DNA from 3 places in the Pseudoalteromonas sp. TAP-3C genome. Region 3 is predicted to be linked to each of the others. Evidence: predicted binding sites of a transcription regulator. Region 3 holds the regulator's gene; each other region holds the start of a gene.
The links. The regulator ArgR, encoded in region 3, controls arginine synthesis, uptake and breakdown. The targets are predictions, from matches to a motif close to ANTGAATANNTATTCANT.

Region 1: the regulator ArgR is predicted to act here: its motif matches at 4,562-4,579, upstream of AC6H44_RS12265 (OadG family protein).
Region 2: the regulator ArgR is predicted to act here: its motif matches at 2,908-2,925, upstream of AC6H44_RS00430 (aspartate aminotransferase family protein).

Annotation. Positions count from the first base shown of each region.
Region 1 is NZ_CM187618.1:2,614,522-2,620,972, reverse strand. Features, by position in the region: gene alaS (alanine--tRNA ligase) at 1-1,549, shown strand, start outside; gene AC6H44_RS12290 (aspartate kinase) at 1,556-2,773, shown strand; gene csrA (carbon storage regulator CsrA) at 2,864-3,055, shown strand; gene AC6H44_RS12280 (YcxB family protein) at 3,108-3,575, opposite strand; gene AC6H44_RS12275 (hypothetical protein) at 3,723-3,914, opposite strand; gene AC6H44_RS12270 (DUF1328 domain-containing protein) at 3,963-4,136, opposite strand; gene AC6H44_RS12265 (OadG family protein) at 4,622-4,867, shown strand; gene oadA (sodium-extruding oxaloacetate decarboxylase subunit alpha) at 4,879-6,451, shown strand, end outside.
Region 2 is NZ_CM187618.1:86,271-92,721, forward strand. Features, by position in the region: gene glpK (glycerol kinase GlpK) at 1-343, opposite strand, end outside; gene AC6H44_RS00415 (HP1242/YdcH family protein) at 510-752, opposite strand; gene AC6H44_RS00420 (anthranilate synthase component II) at 1,001-1,582, shown strand; gene AC6H44_RS00425 (HDOD domain-containing protein) at 1,619-2,779, shown strand; gene AC6H44_RS00430 (aspartate aminotransferase family protein) at 3,150-4,355, shown strand; gene astA (arginine N-succinyltransferase) at 4,441-5,457, shown strand; partial or broken gene astD (succinylglutamate-semialdehyde dehydrogenase) at 5,473-6,451, shown strand, end outside.
Region 3 is NZ_CM187618.1:341,483-347,933, reverse strand. Features, by position in the region: gene rpmA (50S ribosomal protein L27) at 138-395, opposite strand; gene rplU (50S ribosomal protein L21) at 412-723, opposite strand; gene ispB (octaprenyl diphosphate synthase) at 1,147-2,118, shown strand; gene mdh (malate dehydrogenase) at 2,211-3,146, opposite strand; gene argR (transcriptional regulator ArgR) at 3,372-3,839, shown strand; gene AC6H44_RS01565 (Dyp-type peroxidase) at 3,886-4,785, opposite strand; gene AC6H44_RS01560 (ABC transporter ATP-binding protein) at 4,832-5,884, opposite strand; gene AC6H44_RS01555 (ABC transporter permease) at 5,885-6,451, opposite strand, start outside.

The sequences.
Region 1 (6,451 bases), 1.1 Mb from region 3:
ACTGCGTATTGAAGAAGAGCAATTTGGTAAAACCCTTGAGCGTGGTTTAGCTATTTTAGAGGAAAGCCTAAGTGATTTAACCGGTGATGTGATCCCCGGTGATTTAGTATTTAAGCTTTACGATACCTATGGTTTTCCTGCAGATTTAACAGCCGATGTAGCGCGTGAGCGCCAGATGACGATTGATCATCAAGGCTTTGAAGCATGCATGGCAGTACAACGTAAAACAGCGCAACAAGCCGGTAAGTTTGGTGCTGATTACAATGACCAATTAAAATCAGACAAACACACTGACTTTAAAGGCTACGATAGCACTCATTACCGTGGCACTGTGGTCGAAATTTTTGCCGGTGGCAAAGCGGTATCATTACTTGAAGATGGTCAACAAGGTATTATTGTTTTAGACCGCACGCCATTTTATGCAGAATCTGGTGGTCAAATTGGTGATAGCGGCACAATTACTGTAGCTGGTGGTGAGTTTGTTGTTACTAACACCACTAAACTGGGTGATGCATTTGCACACCATGGCACAGTGCAAGGGCGTATTGGGGTTAACGATAAAGTTGATGCAAATATTGATGCTAAACGCCGTGACAGCATCAAGAAAAACCACACAGCTACCCATATTCTTCACCAAGCATTGCGTCAACTTTTAGGTGAGCACGTATCGCAAAAGGGCTCACTTGTGCAGCCAGATCGCCTGCGTTTTGACTTCTCGCATTTTGAAGCGGTGACCAAACAAGAGCTGCGCGAAATTGAGCGCGTAGTGAATGACGAAATTCGTGGTAACTTTGCACTCAACACTGAGCTAATGGCGATTGATGATGCTAAAGCAAAAGGTGCAATGGCATTGTTTGGTGAAAAGTACGATGACGAAGTACGTGTCGTAACCATTGGTGATTACTCAATTGAGCTTTGTGGTGGTACACACGTCGAGCGTGCGGGCGACATTGGCTTATTCAAAATTGTATCTGAAAGCGGTATTGCTGCTGGCGTTCGCCGTATTGAAGCGGTAACGGGTGCAGAAGCAATTACTTATGTCAGTGAGCAAGAACAGCAATTAGCTGATGTTGCAGCGCTGGTAAAAGGCGACAGTGCCTCAGTACTTGAAAAAGTAACAGCCTTACTTGAAAAATCGAAAGGACTTGAAAAACAAGTTGCCCAGCTTAATGATAAACTAGCCAGTGCGGCAGGTGCATCGTTACTTGATTCAGTGGTTGAAATTAACGGGGTGAAATTACTGGTAGCCAATGTTGAAGGGACTGAATCAAAAGCGCTTCGCGGCATGGTTGATGATCTTAAAAACAAGATTGGCTCAGGTGTTATTGCGCTTGGTGTTGCCACAGGTGACAAAGTAAGCCTAATTGCGGGTGTAACTAAAGACTTAACGGGCAAAGTAAAAGCCGGTGAATTAGTTAATCACATGGCAGGTCAAGTAGGTGGTAAAGGCGGCGGTCGTCCAGATATGGCACAAGCGGGTGGTTCACAGCCACAAAACTTAACGGCAGCACTTGATAGCGTAACCGCTTGGTTAACTGAGCGTACTTAAGCTTAAGTGGCGCTTATAGTTCAAAAATTTGGCGGCACTTCGGTAGGCTCAATAGAGCGTATTGAAGCGGTCGCCGATCTTGTTGTTAAAACCAAACAACAAGGCCACCAAGTGGTGGTGGTGCTCTCGGCAATGTCGGGAGAAACCAATCGTTTAATTAATCTTGCCAAACAAATCGACTCTCGCCCTAGCAGTCGTGAACTCGATGTGTTACTCAGTACTGGTGAGCAAGTCTCTATTGCTTTATTAGCGATGGCTATTATTAAGCGCGGCCATTCAGCAGTTAGTTTATTAGCCGATCAGGTTAATATATTAACCGATAACATGTTTGGCAAAGCGCGTGTAGAAGAGGTTGCTGCAACACGTTTAAAACACGAACTTGAGCATAATCGCATTGCTATTATTGCCGGGTTTCAGGGGCGCGACATTGAGGGAAACGTGACTACGCTTGGGCGTGGTGGTACCGATACCTCGGCAGTTGAAATTGCCGGTGCAATAAAAGCCGATGAGTGTCAGATCTATACCGATGTGGACGGCGTATATACTACAGATCCGCGTGTAGAACCTAACGCACGACGCTTAAGCCATGTTACTTTTGCTGAAATGCTTGAGCTGGCAAGTTTGGGTGCTAAGGTGTTACATATTCGCTCCGTAGAGTCTGCTGGTAAGCACAATGTGCCGTTACGGGTTTTATCTAGTTTCAAACCTGACGCAGGTACATTAATAAGTTTTGAGGAGAGCGACGTGGCGAGCAACGTGGTGTCGGGTATTGCATTTAATGCAGATGAGTGTTTAATTAAGCTACATGGAATGCCGCAAGGATCTAAGCACCTTACAAAAGTTTTGAAACTTTTTGCTGATAATGGCATCGAAATAGATATGATTAATCAAACTAATCATAAAGCTGAAAAAGTCGACTACGCTTTCACAGTGCATTTAAATGATTATTTAAACGCGCTTGATTTGTTAACCGCCGCTCAACAGCAACTAGACGCACAGGTAATTGATGGTTTAATGAATGTGGCGAAAGTGTCAGCTGTGGGTATGGGCATGAAATCCCATTCTGGAGTAGCAAGTTTATTTTTTGATTCGTTAGCAAAAGAGAATATTGATGTGATGTTTATTTCAACCTCAGAAATAAAGATTTCAGTTTTAATAGATGAAAAATACCTAGCGTTAGCTGTTCGTGCATTACATAAGACATTTTTAACAGAAAATGAATAGATTGAGAGTTTTTACTTACTATTTAGTCTAATTTTAATTAAAATGTAAACGCGGAATCTTATAATTTTATTGGAACATGGGAGCAAGAGAATGCTAATACTAACTCGTAGAGTAGGCGAGACCCTTATGATAGGTGACGAAGTTACCGTTACTGTTTTGGGTGTTAAAGGAAATCAAGTTCGTATCGGTGTGAATGCACCTAAAGACGTATCAGTTCATCGTGAAGAAATTTACATGCGTATACAAGCTGAAAAGTCTAACCCTAATCCGGACAATGCTTAATCAATAGAGTATTAAATGTTTAGTTAATCACTATGACATTTGTAAAAGCCACTCACTGAGTGGCTTTTTTGTTTATAAAATCAATGGTTTCATCGTTGAGTATGGCTTTTGAAATGTACTGCATACCGCTTTTACTTTTTAACAGTAGTCCGCGATCTGTGGTAATAATTTCAATAATATCGTGCCACGCTAATTGGTAGTCTTTGTAATGATTAGAAGACGTTATTCCGTTTTCGTCGAAGGTGAGGGTAACTTCAGAGCCTGACGCTCTGCTGAGCATTTGTCTTGTGGCCCACCAAGGGCGGCGATAGTAAAAAGCAATGCATTCAAGTAAGGCTAACATCAGTAAAAATGTGCCCAGGTAATGATCCCCTAAACCATAAATGCCAAATAATCCTAATACAACAAGCAGTGCTAATAAAAAATATTTAGGTTGTGCGCGCTTACTGTAGGGCAACGACTGGTCGAAGCATTCATAAAAGTAAGGTTTATCGAGTTTGTAGGTTGTCGTAAATACCATGCATCTATACTTAACATTTATTTTTTATCATTTTAGCAAGCTATGGCATTAATACGCAGCTTAAATGAGATAAATTATTAAAAACGCTGTAAATTTTAGATATAAAAAAACGACCCTGAGGTCGTTTTAAAGAAAAATGATTGTAAATTAACAGTTTGTTTCTTTAGCATTAACGCCTTCTTTTACTTCTTCACAGGCGTCTTCTACTTTGTTTTGTACATCTGTCACTGCTTCGTCGATGCGTTCACCCGCTTCTTCTGCGTGATTGTCTTCACAACCCATAATAAATGCACTTGCAAATAGAGCAATAGCGACTGCTTTGATTGTTGATGATTTCATAATGTAATTCCTTATATAAAAGTTTAAAAGAGTTTGTCGTTTCGTTATCTATCTGGGGCCTTTACCGCGTAAAGCACCAGAGATAAGTGAAATAACCAGTAAAACTAAAAATATAAAAAATATGATTTTAGCAATACCTGTTGCGGTTCCTGCAATACCACCAAACCCTAAAACGGCTGCGATTAGAGCGATCACCAAAAATGTAATTGTCCAGCGTAACATTGATATCTCCTTATTGTGTTAATATTATTCTAAAGTACTAAAGTAAGCGAATATCGTGCCAGTATATTTTATTTATTAAAATCATGTATTTAAGTTTGTTGTGGTGTTTTTCTTTATTTAATTAGTAATTTTTACGATTTTATCGGTAACTTATTCACAGTTATATATGATGAAATAAAAAGTTATGTGAATCTATTTATTTTGGTAAGACCAATTTCTATTTGGTTTAAGTGTTACTGAATAACTTACTTAATAAGTTTGCTTTATATATCTTTTGTTTATAACGAACATTTTTAATATCTATCTTACAAGGCTAAATAAGCTATTTTAGGTGGTGTTAACTTTATTGATGATATGTTACTTTAAGTTTAATTGGTTTTACCAATTTACAACTTGTGGGCAAAAGAATCGCTTTTGTTATTGTGTGTGAATAATTATTTAAATAAACTGACTTTTTATTTTTTATGGTTTGAAAGGAGAGAATTATGGATATAGGGGCTTCGCTGATAACTGCGGGCAATTTAATGCTGACAGGTATGGTGAGTGTATTTGTATTTCTTTCTTTATTGATTGGTGCTGTGGTAACCATGTCTAAATTGGCTGCCAAATTTTCTCAGCCAGAGGTGGACGCACCACAAAGAGTGCCATCTTTTAAATCTCAAGGCGTACCAAGTGAACACATTGCTGCAATTAGTGCTGCCATCGCTCAGTACAAAACAAATAATAATTAGAGGAGCATGAAATGGCTAAATTGAAAATAACAGAACTCGTACTGCGTGATGCACATCAATCCTTATTAGCTACTCGCATGCGCTTAGACGATATGTTGCCTATTGCTAAAAAAATAGATGATGCTGGTTATTGGTCTATTGAGTCTTGGGGAGGGGCTACTTTTGATTCGTGTATACGTTATTTAGGTGAAGATCCATGGGAGCGTATTCGCGCGCTTAAAAAGGCCATGCCCAATACGCCACAACAAATGCTACTTCGTGGGCAAAACCTATTAGGTTATCGTCATTATGCAGATGATGTGGTTGAAAAGTTTGTAGAGCGGGCGCATGAAAATGGCGTTGATGTATTTCGTATTTTTGATGCAATGAACGATGTACGTAACTTAGAAACAGCTATAAAAGCAGCAGTTAAAGTAGGTGCGCATGCCCAAGGTACTATTTCTTATACAGTAAGTCCGGTTCACACTCTCGATATGTGGCTCACGCTTGCAAAGCAGCTTGAAGAATTGGGCTGTCATTCAATTTGTATTAAAGATATGGCGGGACTACTTAAGCCGTATGATGCAGAAAAACTAATAAAAGCGTTAAAAGAAACGGTTTCAGTGCCTATTGCCATGCAATGTCATGCAACCACAGGTTTGAGTACTGCAACTTATCAAAAAGCCATTGATGCTGGCATAGATATGCTCGACACCGCTATTTCATCAATGAGTATGACTTATGGTCATTCAGCAACCGAAACAATTACGGCAATTGTAGAGGGAACAGATCGCGATACAGGCCTTGATCTAAATCACTTAGAAGAGATAGCCGCATACTTTAGAGATGTACGTAAAAAGTATGCAGCGTTTGAAGGAAGCTTAAAAGGTGTTGATGGGCGAATTTTATTAGCACAAGTGCCCGGTGGCATGTTAACTAATATGGAAAATCAGCTCAAAGAGCAAGGCGCTGCTGATAAACTAAACGAAGTATTACTCGAAATCCCGCGCGTGCGTGAAGATCTCGGTTTTATTCCATTGGTAACACCTACCTCGCAAATTGTTGGTACTCAAGCTGTATTAAATGTTCTCACTGGTGAGCGTTATAAAACCATTACCAAAGAAACTGCAGGCGTATTAAAAGGTGAGTATGGTTCAACCCCCGCACCGATGAACAAAGAACTACAGGAGCGTGTACTCGATGGTAGCGAAGCAATTACCTGTCGCCCGGCGGATATCATTAAACCTGAGCTTGAAACATTAGAAGCTGAGTTAGTCAAACTTGCACAAGAGCAAGGCTTAACGCTTGCTGATGAGCAAATTGATGATGTGCTCACCTATGCGTTATTTCCGCAAATTGGTTTGAAGTTTATTAAAAATCGTAATAATCCTGATGCATTTGAACCTGTTCCTAGCGCCGATGACAGCTCAAGTAAAGCAACTGAACAATCAAAAGCAAGTAACAAAGGTGTTAAGGCCGAACAATACAGCGTTAAGGTCGATGGTAAAGTATACGATGTGGTCGTGGCTCAAGGTGGTGAACTTAAAGAAGTTACCCTCAAAGACTCTGAACATATTCCTCAGTCGGCATCAGTTGCTTCAGGTG
Region 2 (6,451 bases), 260 kb from region 3:
GTAAACTATCGCAGTACTCACTGGTGCGTCGGTCTTGCCACACAATCGCGTTATAAATAGGTTGCCCGGTTTTTTTATTCCACACTAAGGTGGTTTCTCGTTGGTTAGCAATGCCGATGGCAATAATGTCGGCGGCAGTGACTTGTTGCTGCGATAATACGTTTTTAACGCTGGTTAACACGGTTTGCCAAATATCTACAGGGTCATGTTCAACCCAGCCATTATGTACAAAGTGCTGCGGGAAGGTGTGTTGAGCTGTACCAAAAACCTCGGCATCTTTAGTGTATAAAATAGCCCGAGAGCTTGTCGTTCCTTGGTCAATCGAGAGTATGTATTTGGACATAAAAATAGTGTTGTTTAATGTAGATAAAGACAGCTTGTCTTTAAGCTAAACGAATAGCAATGCTTTTACAGCACAATGGTTAAAATTATAGATGAGCGCAAGGCTGGGGAGGGGATGAAAGCTCAATATTGGCGCCTATTGTTTAATAGGCGCCAAATAATAGTAATTAATTAGCCTCTGTTAACTGTTGATGTAACCAATCTTTTAATACCATTCTGCCGTGTTTTAGCTGCTGCATGGCTTCGTCATCAATAGGTGAGTCTTGTAGCTCAAGCACCCGAATTTCTTTATCTATTTTATTGTATTGCTTTGCTTTAGCTGCAAAAGTGGAGTTGCTCGCGTTGAGTTTAGAAATCGTTTGCGTGTAATCAGGAAAGTCTTTCGTTAATGAATGGTCTTCGCCTAACATAGTTTACTCCTTGTTTTTGCGTATTAAATACGCTGTTGCATAATACACATCACGTTATATAAAAACGGTCAGTGACTAGGGGGTTGCCCATACAATAGATCTTGGGCTGATTTAAGATAAATCAACCGCTGTTGATCATTAACGAGTCTATTTGTGCTTGCTAGATTGTAAAACACTGACACCTGTTAAGGCTTCAGTTAGAATATGCGGGTAACTATTACCTGCTAATTATTTGAGTGCTTAATTACATGCTTTTAATGATCGATAACTACGACTCGTTCACCTACAATTTAGTACAATATTTTCAGCGTTTAAACCAAGAGGTATTAGTTAAGCGCAACGACCAGATAACCTTGAGTGAGATTAAACAGTTAAACCCTGATCATATTGTGATTTCTCCTGGGCCTAAAAACCCGAGTGAAGCTGGGGTGTCGTTATCTGTGGTAGAGCAATTTAAAGGAGTTTATCCTATATTGGGTATTTGCTTGGGGCACCAAACTATTGCTCAGGCATTAGGAGGCAAAGTGGTGCGCGCTAAACAGGTCATGCATGGAAAAACGTCACCTATTTATCACCATCATCAAGGTATGTTCAAAGGGTTACCTAACCCGCTTACGGTGTGTCGTTATCATTCTTTAATTGTTGAAGCACACTCTCTACCTAAATCGTGTGAGGTAACAGCATGGACGCAAAGCATAGCTGGGCAACGTGATGAAATTATGGGACTATTGCATCAAGAGCTCGCGCTTGAAGGGGTACAGTTTCACCCCGAGGCTATTTTAACTGAGCAAGGGCTAGCTTTACTTAATAATTTTTTAACTCGCTTTTAGGTTTATTTTTTACTTCTTTGTGAAGGTACATCACTTATGACCGATAAATTGCAGCAACAGCGCATTGTTAAAGTATTAAATCAACGCTCGTATGATTTACTGTTGGGTCATAGTTTTGCTAATCAACAAATTGGCTTTATTCATACTTTAGACTTTAATGATGGCAAACCGTTAGAAAAACGCACTTTACTTGAAGTAGAAGCCGCCGCAGCGCAGCAGCGGCAACAAAAAAGTTCGGCGCATCAAAAGTTACAAGCGCAAACAAGTCAAAATTTGCACCGCACGATTGAATCGCTCATTACTAAACGGCTTGAGAATATTGATTCAGTTATCAAAGATACCATAGGCATAGACGATAATGTGTGTGCCATACTCGATATACTCGCCACTCGCGCGGCATCAGTTGGGCGTTTAGAGCCTTTGGTTAATAATTTAAGTTGGCTAGGTCGAGATTTAGTTACTTTAGTTAATTTACCTTTTTACCGTAAGCACCGTAGCAAAGATACGTCGGTAAAAGTAGATACCCCCGCTTTAGCACTGCGTTACATTGGCTTAAATAACTTACAACTCGTTGTGCCTACATTTGCAGTGCGCCATTGGATGCCGTTAAGTACCGAACCATTTTCACTATTAAAACGTCGCTTGAAAGATAATACGATGTCGTGTGCGCTTGCTGCGAAAAAAATAGCTGAGCTTAATGGTATTAATCCTATGCATGCATTTACATTGGGTATGTTATTCAATGTAGGGCAAATTGCTTTAGTGCGTTTGTACTTAAACGTGTTCGAACACGTTTGGCAAGGTAAAATAATGCGCGCACGTGATGAGGGAAATAAAAACCTGCACAATGTGTTGCTGGCACTTAAGCCTGAACCACTCTATTTGGCAACCATTCTCAATGAAAAATCGCTTGGGGTGAGTGCCAGAGTTATTGAAAAAATGGCCTTAAAGCATTTACCATTTAATACGGTTATGCAGCAGTTAAACAATGGCGTTAATAAAGGCGATACTTTGCTACCCTTGACACAGGTCATGTGTAAAGCTTATAGCTATTCCCAGTACTTAGGTTTAAAAGAACATCAACTCATTGAAGGTGATGAATTACAAAGCTGGTTTAACTACTATCAATTCACTAAAGTAGAACTTGATACTCTACAAACCACTAATTTTACAAATTTTGCGCTGCAAATTGATTAAATTTGTTAATTTTTTTGCGACTATTCATTCACTTTAATTCTACTTATTCACGTCTGCTTAGTTTATAAAGCCTATGCTTTTTTCGTTGTAGAAGCGCTTGCTAAGGTAAAAGTGGCTTAGTGTTGGCTATCAAATAGTTATTCACTATCTATGAAATAATATCTTAAGCCCTTTATTTTAAAGGGGTGCATGAAAGTTTTTTCAAGAGACATCCCCCTAAATTTCTGAAATAATGAGCGTCTGAAAATTGAACCACAACGTAGTTTTAGGCAAATATTAACTCATTCATTTTTGCCGACACATTTGGTTATTAGCAATAATCACTCCCTATTTTACTGCTTTGTGATGCACACAATTAAGAGGAAATAAAATGACAGTCAATCGCGAATTATTTGATCACGTAATGGTTCCTAACTACGCACCTTCAAGCGTAATTCCTGTTCGAGGCGAAGGTTCTCGTGTATGGGATCAACAAGGTAAAGAGTATATCGACTTTGCTGGTGGTATTGCCGTTAACTGTCTTGGCCATTGCCATCCTGCATTAGTGGGTGCATTAAAAGAGCAGGGCGAAAAAATTTGGCATCTAGCAAATGTAATGACCAATGAGCCAGCACTTCGCCTAGCTAAAAAAATGGTTGATGCGACGTTTGCAGAAAAAGTCTACTTTGCAAACTCAGGCGCAGAAGCAAATGAAGCAGCGCTTAAATTAGCGCGTCGGTTTGCGCTTGATAAATTTGGCGCAGAAAAATCACAAATTATCGCTTTTAATAAAGGTTTCCATGGGCGTACATTCTTCACTGTGACTGTGGGCGGCCAAGCGGCTTATTCAGATGGTTTTGGTCCTAAGCCTGGTGACATTGTTCATTGTGACTACAATGATCTTACGGCATTTGAAGCGCTTATTAACGATAATACCTGTGCGGTAATGATGGAGCCCATTCAAGGTGAAGGCGGTATTATTTCGCCCACAGATGAATTTGCTCAAGGCGTACGTGATTTATGTACTAAGCACAATGCATTGCTTATTTTTGATGAAGTACAATCAGGTGTTGGCCGTACGGGTGATCTTTACGCCTACCAAGGTTTAAATATAGTGCCTGATATTTTAACTTCAGCAAAAGCATTGGGTGGCGGTTTTCCTATTGGTGCTATGCTAACAACCACTGAGATTGCACAACACCTTAAAGTAGGTACACATGGTTCTACTTACGGCGGTAATCCACTCGCGTGTGCAGTTGCAGAAGCTGCATTTGATACCGTAAATACCCCAGAAGTGCTAGCAGGCGTTAAAGCAAAAGCGGCGTTATTTACTGAGCTACTTAATGCGATTAACGAAAAATACCATGTATTTAGTGAAATTCGTGGTCAGGGTTTGTTAATCGGTGCGGTAGTAAACAAGCAATACAAAGGCCGTGCTAAAGAGTTTTTAGTAGCCGGTACTGAGCATGGCTTAATGTCGCTGGTAGCAGGCGCTGATGTGGTTCGTTTTACACCTTCTTTAGTAATACCAGAAGCTGATATTCGCGAAGGCATGGCACGCTTTGAAAAAGCAGTCGCTCACGTTGTTAATGCGTAATTGCTGATTCAACGTCTTTAGGGGCAAACTTGGTTTTGCCCTGCCGTTTCTATTTACCGTTATATATAAGGGAGTAAGCGGATTCATGATGATCCTTCGCCCAATCCAAAAAAGTGATTATGCAGCTTTAGTAACTATCGCCGACGAGTCGGGACATGGCTTTACTTCTTTACCTAATAATGAAGCGTTATTACAAAAGAAGATTGCGCATTCAGTTAGCTCATTTACAAAAACGACCTCACAACCCGGTGATGAGGGATACTTATTTGTACTTGAGGACACTGACACTGGTGAAGTCGTCGGTACTTCAGGTATTGAAGCCGCTGTTGGCTTAGATGACGCATTTTATCATTACCATTTGAGTAAAGTGATTCACTCTTCGCGCACGCTAGATGTATATAAAGCGGTTGATATTCTCACCCTTTGTAACGACTATACCGGCGCTACAGAGCTGTGCACGTTATTTTTAAAAGACGGCTATCGCAAAAATTGTAATGGTAAATTGCTTTCAAAAGCACGCTTTATGTTTATAAAGCAACATCAGCAACGATTTGCACAAACGGTCATTGCTGAAATGCGCGGTGTATCTGACGAAAACGGCAGTAGTCCTTTTTGGCAGTGGTTAGAAGAGCACTTTTTCTCAATGGATTTTCCAACCGCAGATTATCTAACAGGAATAGGGCAAAAAGTATTTATTGCAGAGCTTATGCCTAAATACCCAATCTACGTAAATTTACTCAGTAAAGAAGCACAAGCGGTTATTGGTCAAGTGCATGACAATACCCGTCCTGCTATTGAGCTTTTAAAAAGTGAAGGCTTTACGTTTAACGGCTACGTTGACATTTTTGATGCCGGCCCAACGGTTGAAGCAAAAGTAGATAACATTGCCACAGTACGTAATGCACAAAACTTTAGTGTTGAAATTGGCGCCATGACAGGCGACACCATGGTGTTGCTCGCTAATGACAAGCTTGAAGATTTTAGAGCAACGGTTGCGCCTATGGCATTTGATTCACGCTCAGAACGACTCGTACTCACACAACAACTTGCCGATGCATTACATTTAAAATCGGGCGACTTTGTTACTGCTACCCCAGTTTAATTTAGGAGAAAGTATATGACTCATCCTGCACAATTTATTAATGGCCAATGGTCATCAGGTCAAGGCACAGAATTTAACTCAGTTAACCCTGCAAATAACGATGTTATTTGGCAGGCATCGGCCGCCAGCGCTGAGCAAGTAGACAGCGCTGTGGCATCAGCACGTGAAGCATTTTATAGCTGGGCTAATAAAAGCTTTAGCGATCGCTTAGAGATTGTAAAAACCTTTGCTGCAACGTTAAAAGAGCACAGCGAAGAGCTTGCTGTGGCGATAGCACAAGAAACGGGTAAACCGCTATGGGAAACACGCACCGAAGCGGGTGCTATGGTAGGTAAAATTGCCATTGCTGAAAAAGCTTTTTTAGAGCGCACTGGTGATGTTGAAAATGCCATGCCGCAAGGCCGTGCCATGATCCGCCACAAACCACACGGGGTTGTGGCTGTATTCGGTCCTTACAATTTCCCTGGGCACCTACCTAATGGCCATATTGTACCTGCACTTTTAGCCGGTAATACCGTGGTATTCAAACCGTCTGAACTCACACCTATGGTGGCTGAGCTAACCCTTAAATTATGGGAAAAAGCCGGTTTACCAGCAGGGGTTATTAACTTAGTGCAAGGTGAAGTAGAAACAGGTAAAGCATTGGCGTCACATAAAGGCATTGATGGTTTATTCTTCACGGGCTCTTCACGTACCGGTCATATTTTACATGAACAGTTTGCAGGCCAACCAGGTAAAATTTTAGCACTTGAAATGGGCGGTAATAATCCACTCATCGTGAAAGACGTAGAAGATACGCAAGCGGCAGTGCACGATATTGTGCAGTCAGCGTTTATCTCAAGCGGCCAACGTTGTACCTGTGCGCGTAAACTGTTTTTACCAACAGGTGCTAAAGGCGATGAAATTTTAGCGCGCTTAATTACTGCCACTAAAGCAATTAAAGTCGGTAATTACGATGATGTTGACCAACCATTTATGGGCGCTATGATCTCAA
Region 3 (6,451 bases):
ATTGGCTTGTTAATAACTCTATTATATACCTAAGTGGCCTATAGAGCACACCGAGCATAAAAACACTTGGGTATATATTGAACCGTACTTAAAACAAAAAACCCCGCAATAGCGGGGTTTTTTAACTACCTTACTGATTACTCAGCTACAATAGTTACGTATTTACGGTTTAAGGGACCTTTTTGTTCAAACTGAACTTTACCATCTGCTTTTGCGAAGATAGTGTGGTCTTTACCGATACCTACGTTTGCGCCAGGGTGAAAACGAGTTCCACGTTGACGAACAATGATGCTACCCGCTAAAACTGATTCGCCACCAAAACGCTTAACACCTAGGCGTTTGCTTTCTGAATCGCGACCGTTACGAGTACTACCAGCTGCTTTTTTATGTGCCATTTCTAAGTACCTCTAATTAAGCGCTAATGCTAGTGATTTTAACTTCAGTGAACCATTGACGATGGCCCATTTGCTTACGAGAATGCTTACGGCGTCTAAATTTAACAACCTTAATTTTCTCACCGCGACCATGTGAAACAACCTCAGCTGTTATTTTACCACCGTTTACGAACGGTACACCAATCTCAATCTTCTCACCATCAGCAACTAAAAGTACTGAATCAAATTCTACTGCCGCACCAGTTTCAACGTCTAATTTTTCAAGACGAATCGTTTGACCTTCAGTCACACGATGCTGTTTACCACCACTTTGGAAAACCGCGTACATAATTAACTCCGTCTGTGCACCCTCAAATCGGCGCAACTAAAATATTCTTCGATAGGGCGCGAAGTTTACGCTAACGCGAAATAACTAGCAAGCCTATTTTTATAATTAAATGAATAAAAAGTAGCTGCATTGAGAGCAATTCAATATTTCCTCTATTTTATATTAAAATCCCCCTTTGCCAAGCGCTTTTTAACGGTTACAGAAAATAAATTAGTAATAGCAAAGCCAGCCTATATAGTTCAATTAACCGCCAAAGGTGATTCAAAATTAAACCACGCTGTTTAAGCAATTATTAACAAAGTTAATGGGGCATTTAACCTACTTAAGGGTGTTTTTTTAAGGAATCACCACAAAATATCGAGCTAATGCATTTTTTGTTGTACAATCTGCGTCGTTCACACATTAAAATTGGCTCGGAGATCAATGGATATAAAAGCTATCCAGGCGTTAATCGAAAGCGATATGAATGACGTCAATCAACTAATACATGCGCAAATGTGCTCAGATGTGGCGTTAGTTAATCAACTTGGTTTGTATATTGTTAACAGCGGTGGCAAACGAGTGCGCCCTATGTTGGCTATTCTAGCGGCTAAAGCGCTAGGCTACCAAGGTAAAGATCATATTACGCTGGCAACTATCATTGAATTTATCCATACCGCAACGCTTTTACATGATGATGTGGTTGATGAATCAAACCTGCGCCGTGGCACCCCCACAGCAAATGCCGAGTTTGGTAATGCTGCCAGTGTACTGGTGGGTGATTTTATTTACACTCGCTCGTTTCAACTAATGGTAGGCCTTGGCAAAATGCAAATAATGCAAGTGTTGGCTGATGCAACCAATATTATTGCTGAAGGCGAAGTACTGCAATTAATGAACTGTAATGACCCTGACACCACTGAAGCCAGTTATATGCAGGTTATTTACTCTAAAACGGCTAAGTTATTTGAAGCGGCAACTGGGCTGGCAGCCATTATTACTGAACAAAATGAGCATATTTTGGAAGCGCTTAACTTGTATGGTATGCATTTAGGCACGGCTTTTCAGTTGGTAGACGATGTTTTAGATTACAACGCAAATGCTGACCAACTGGGTAAAAACATTGGCGACGATTTAGCCGAAGGCAAACCAACACTGCCGCTAATTTATGCCATGCAACACGGTAATAAGCAGCAAACACAGTTAATAAGAGACGCGATAGAGCACAGTAATGGCATGGATCATCTAGATGAGATACTTGCTGCACTTGCTCACACTAACGCCCTTGAGTTCACAATGCAAAAAGCAGAGCAAGAAGCAGAAAAAGCAATTGCCTGTTTAGATTGCTTAGCTGAGTCGAGTTACAAGCAAGCATTGATCAGCTTAGCCCGTATAGCGGTTGACCGCGACCACTAATATTAGTGAACCTCTTAATAAGCATTAAGAGCAAATAAATTCCGAGCAACAAAAAAGCCTGCAAATGCAGGCTTTTTAATGCATCATTTAGGCTATTGCGCCATAAAATCAACACCTTCTTTAATATCTTTTTTCAACGTTTCAAGCATGTCATTTTTAGCTTGCTGTTCAAATGCGCTTAGTGTGCCGTAAGAAAGAACTTCTTCTACGCCATTTTTACCTAAACGTATTGGGTGTGCAAAGTACTCTGCATCGCCATTTTCAACGGCAACGTATGCGTAGTCCACAACGTCTTCACCTTGTAAGCCTTTAACTAAAGACATACAAAAACGTGCAGCAGCAGCACCCATAGATAATGTTGCAGAACCACCGCCCGCTTTGGCATTAACGACTTCAGTACCCGCATTTTGAATACGTGGAGTCAGTGCAGCCACTTCTTCATCAGTGAAAGTAACACCTTCAACTTGAGAAAGTAATGGTAAGATTGTTGTGCCTGAGTGGCCACCAATGACAGGCACTTTAACACTTGCTACGTCAACGCCTTTAAGTTCAGCAATAAACGCTTCTGAACGAATGACATCAAGTGTTGTGATACCAAATACACGCTTAGCATCGTAAGTACCTGCTTTTTTAAATACTTCAGCAACAATTGGTACCGTGCCGTTTACTGGGTTAGTAATAATACCTACCAGCGCTTTAGGACAGTTAGCAACAATGCCTTGTGCTAATGTTTTGATGATACCCGCATTAACGTTAAATAAATCAGCACGGTCCATACCTGGCTTACGTGGCATACCCGCTGGGATAAGCACGATGTCACAACCTGTTAATGCTTTATCTAAATCGTCAGCACCAAACCCTGCCACTTTAACATCTGTTGGGATGTGAGAAAGGTCAACAGCAACACCCGGAACTACTGGCGCAACATCATATAGTGATAATTCAGAACCTGCTGGTAAGCCTGTTTTTAATAATAAAGACAACGCTTGACCGATACCGCCTGCAGCACCTAATACAGCAACTTTCATTGGAATTCTCCGTAATTTGAGGTAGGAAATCTTTGTGGTTCCTAAGATAAAGAAATTAACCGCTAAAGACAAATTTATCCTGCTTATTTTAGCTATATTTTCGACCATAGTTGTAAACTTTGCTGTTTAAACACAGCTAAACGGCAACTTAACTAAACAACTGCTGCATAATTATGCATTTTTGTGTAGAATTTGCCGTATCGATAACATAACTAATTAGACATTATGCAACCACAAGATAAACAAGAAGCATTGGTTAAAGCTTTCAAGGCACTTTTAAAAGAAGAAAACTTTGGCTCACAAGGCGAGATAGTTGACGCGTTAAAAGAACAAGGCTTTGATAACATTAGCCAAAGTAAAGTGTCGCGAATGTTAAGTAAGTTTGGCGCGGTACGCACCCGTAATGCAAAACAAGAAATGGTGTACTGCTTACCCGCCGAAATGGGTGTACCAACAGCCAAAAGCCCATTGCGCCAATTAGTTATTGATATTATGCATAACGAAATGATGATTATTATTCGTACCAGCCCAGGCGCTGCTCAGCTCATTGCCCGCCTACTCGACTCATTAGGAAAAGCAGATGGCGTATTGGGCACAATTGCTGGCGATGACACTATTTTTATAGCGCCTGCGAAAATATCAGAAATAGATCTAACACTGGAACGTGTGCGTATTTTGTTCGACACGGTTTAACCAATGAACATTGTCATGTTAATGGCTAAACCATTCCTGACTGGTTTTATAACTGCTTTAAAAACCGTACTGAAGGCGCAAAAAACGCAGACCCCATATCTGCTTGAGTAAAATCAAGCCAGTGATCGTAGTGCTCTTTGTGCCCTAATCGACTGTTTAATACCTTTTCAAATGCATCCCCTTTAGCAGAGCAAGTAATAAGCAACATTCCTTGCTCATACACATCGCCATACGGCATACTTTGGTTTAATAAAAGTGCCTGGCCCTGCTCATCTTTTAACTCACTTCGGGTTGCATGACTGCTTTGAGTTGCGGGGCTGATCAGGGTATTGTCGAGACGGGTACGCCCCATTATTTGCTCTTGCTCGTTAAGCGACAAGTGCTGCCATAGGGTTAAGTCATGTTTGTAGCGCTGCACATGAATATAACTGCCTTGATCTTCAAAACTCTCGGGCTTATTAATTAACGCAGTTGCACGTTTTTGACGACCATGCGGGGTGTCGCCGGCATAAATAAAGCCATTAAAATCACGACCATCTAAAAAGCGAAAGTTACGAACTTGCTCCACCAGCTCAACATCAGGGGTAAAAAGCTTTAATATTTGCAGTGCAAACAGGTGATTCACATCTTCTCTGTCAGAGCGAATTTGTATAAATAAATCGCACGGCCTTGCACTCATCACAAAATCGCTATGGGTTATATTAGGAAAGCTCTGCAACTCGCGGGGCATAAAGTCGGGTAAAATATGCGGCCAATATTGCGCGCCAATAGCGACCATGCAAGACAGCATAGCTTCAGAGAATTGATCACTAAACTCATCTTCAATGTCGCTCACTTTTTTAAGCTTAGCGCGCAGTGATTCGTCGTGACCATCAAGGACATTAAAAAATAAGTGCAAACCATGTAAGTTTGCTTCAGCACAAATCCCTGATTGCGCTTGCACCATTATTATTCCTTACTTTTTAGAGCAAAACACAGCGAAAAACAATTAGCTATTGCTTAAAAAAATTCACCGTGTGCGGTTTTATTTTTATTATAACCTGTTCATTAATGTTAAATGACTGGCCATACTGGGCTGCAACTTCTATTTCTTGTTCTGCAACAACCACGGTATAAACATAAGCGGAGCCAATAAAGCGGCTGCTTAATATAGTAGCGCGCTCACACTGATGCTCACTCTCATTATTAGTGGCAAGTTCAAGTTGATGCGGGCGCACATAAATAACCCCCTTAGAGGCTATTGCATGCGGCTGTGATTGTGTTGATTCAACCACACCAAATTGCGTTTTATAGTCAGTAGCCGTTAATACAGTTGCGCTTAAGTATATGCCCTGACCCAGAAATTCTGCAACCTCCTTTGAACTTGGTTGTGCAAAAAGCTGTTCTGGCGTGCCTTGTTGTGCAATTTTACCTTGGTGCATAACCGCAAGCGTATCAGCAAATGCAAACGCCTCTTCTTTTGAGTGAGTAACAAATACCGCAGACACTTGCTGCGCTTTAATAATCCGCCTAATGTCGGCAATTAATTCAAATCGTACTTGAGTATCAATATTAGAAAATGGCTCATCAAGTAGCAATAGGCTAGGTTTATAAGCTAATGCACGCGCAATCGCTACTCGTTGCTGTTGGCCACCCGAAAGTTGATGGGGGTATCTATCGGCGCAGCCAACCAAATGCACCAGCTTTAGCATTTCATCTACGCGCGCCTGTTTATCAGCTTTGCTAATCTTGCTGAGTCCAAAGGCAATATTATTGGCCACGGTTAAATGCGGAAATAACGCGTAATCTTGAAACATCATGCCAATATTACGATGCTCCGGTGATACAAACGTGTTGGCATCGCTGACTAACTTACCATCAATAAATACCTGCCCTTGCTTGGCTTCAAGTAACCCTGCAATGGCTTTAAGTGTGGTAGTTTTACCGCAGCCACTGGCACCGAGCAAACACACTATTTCGTCTTTACCTAAAATTAAATCTAAGTCATCTATAACCTTAGTCCCGTTATATGCATAGCTCACGCCTTGTAAAATCAAACTACTCATTTAACTACGTTGCTCCATTGAACGGTTAATAAAATATAACGGAATAAAACCCACCACCACAATAAACAGCGCTGATATAGAGGCCAGCTCTAATTGCTCATCACTTACATATTGAAATACATGCGTTGCTAAGCTTTCAAAGTTAAAAGGTCTTAGCAGTAAGGCGGCGGGTAGCTCTTTCATGCACTCAATAAACACCAATAAACCGGCAGTTAATATCCCCCGGCGTAATAACGGTAAATGCACCAAAGCCAGCGTATTACCTAGGCTTTTTCCCATTGATTGACTTGCCATATCAAGGGAGGGGCTAATGCGTAAAAAGCTCGACTCTATGGCGCCATGGGCAACGGCATAAAACCGAACTATGTAGGCAAAAATAATAGTCAGTATACTGCCGGTTAATAGCAACCCAATGTCTAAATCATAAGGGGCTAACATTTGGTTTACGGTGTTTTCCAGCAGTGTTAGCGGCAGTAAAACGGCAATTGCTAATACTGTGCCCGGTAAGGCATAGCCTGTACTTGCTAAACGCCCAGGTAGTAGCGGATTTGCTTGTTTTGCAATGCG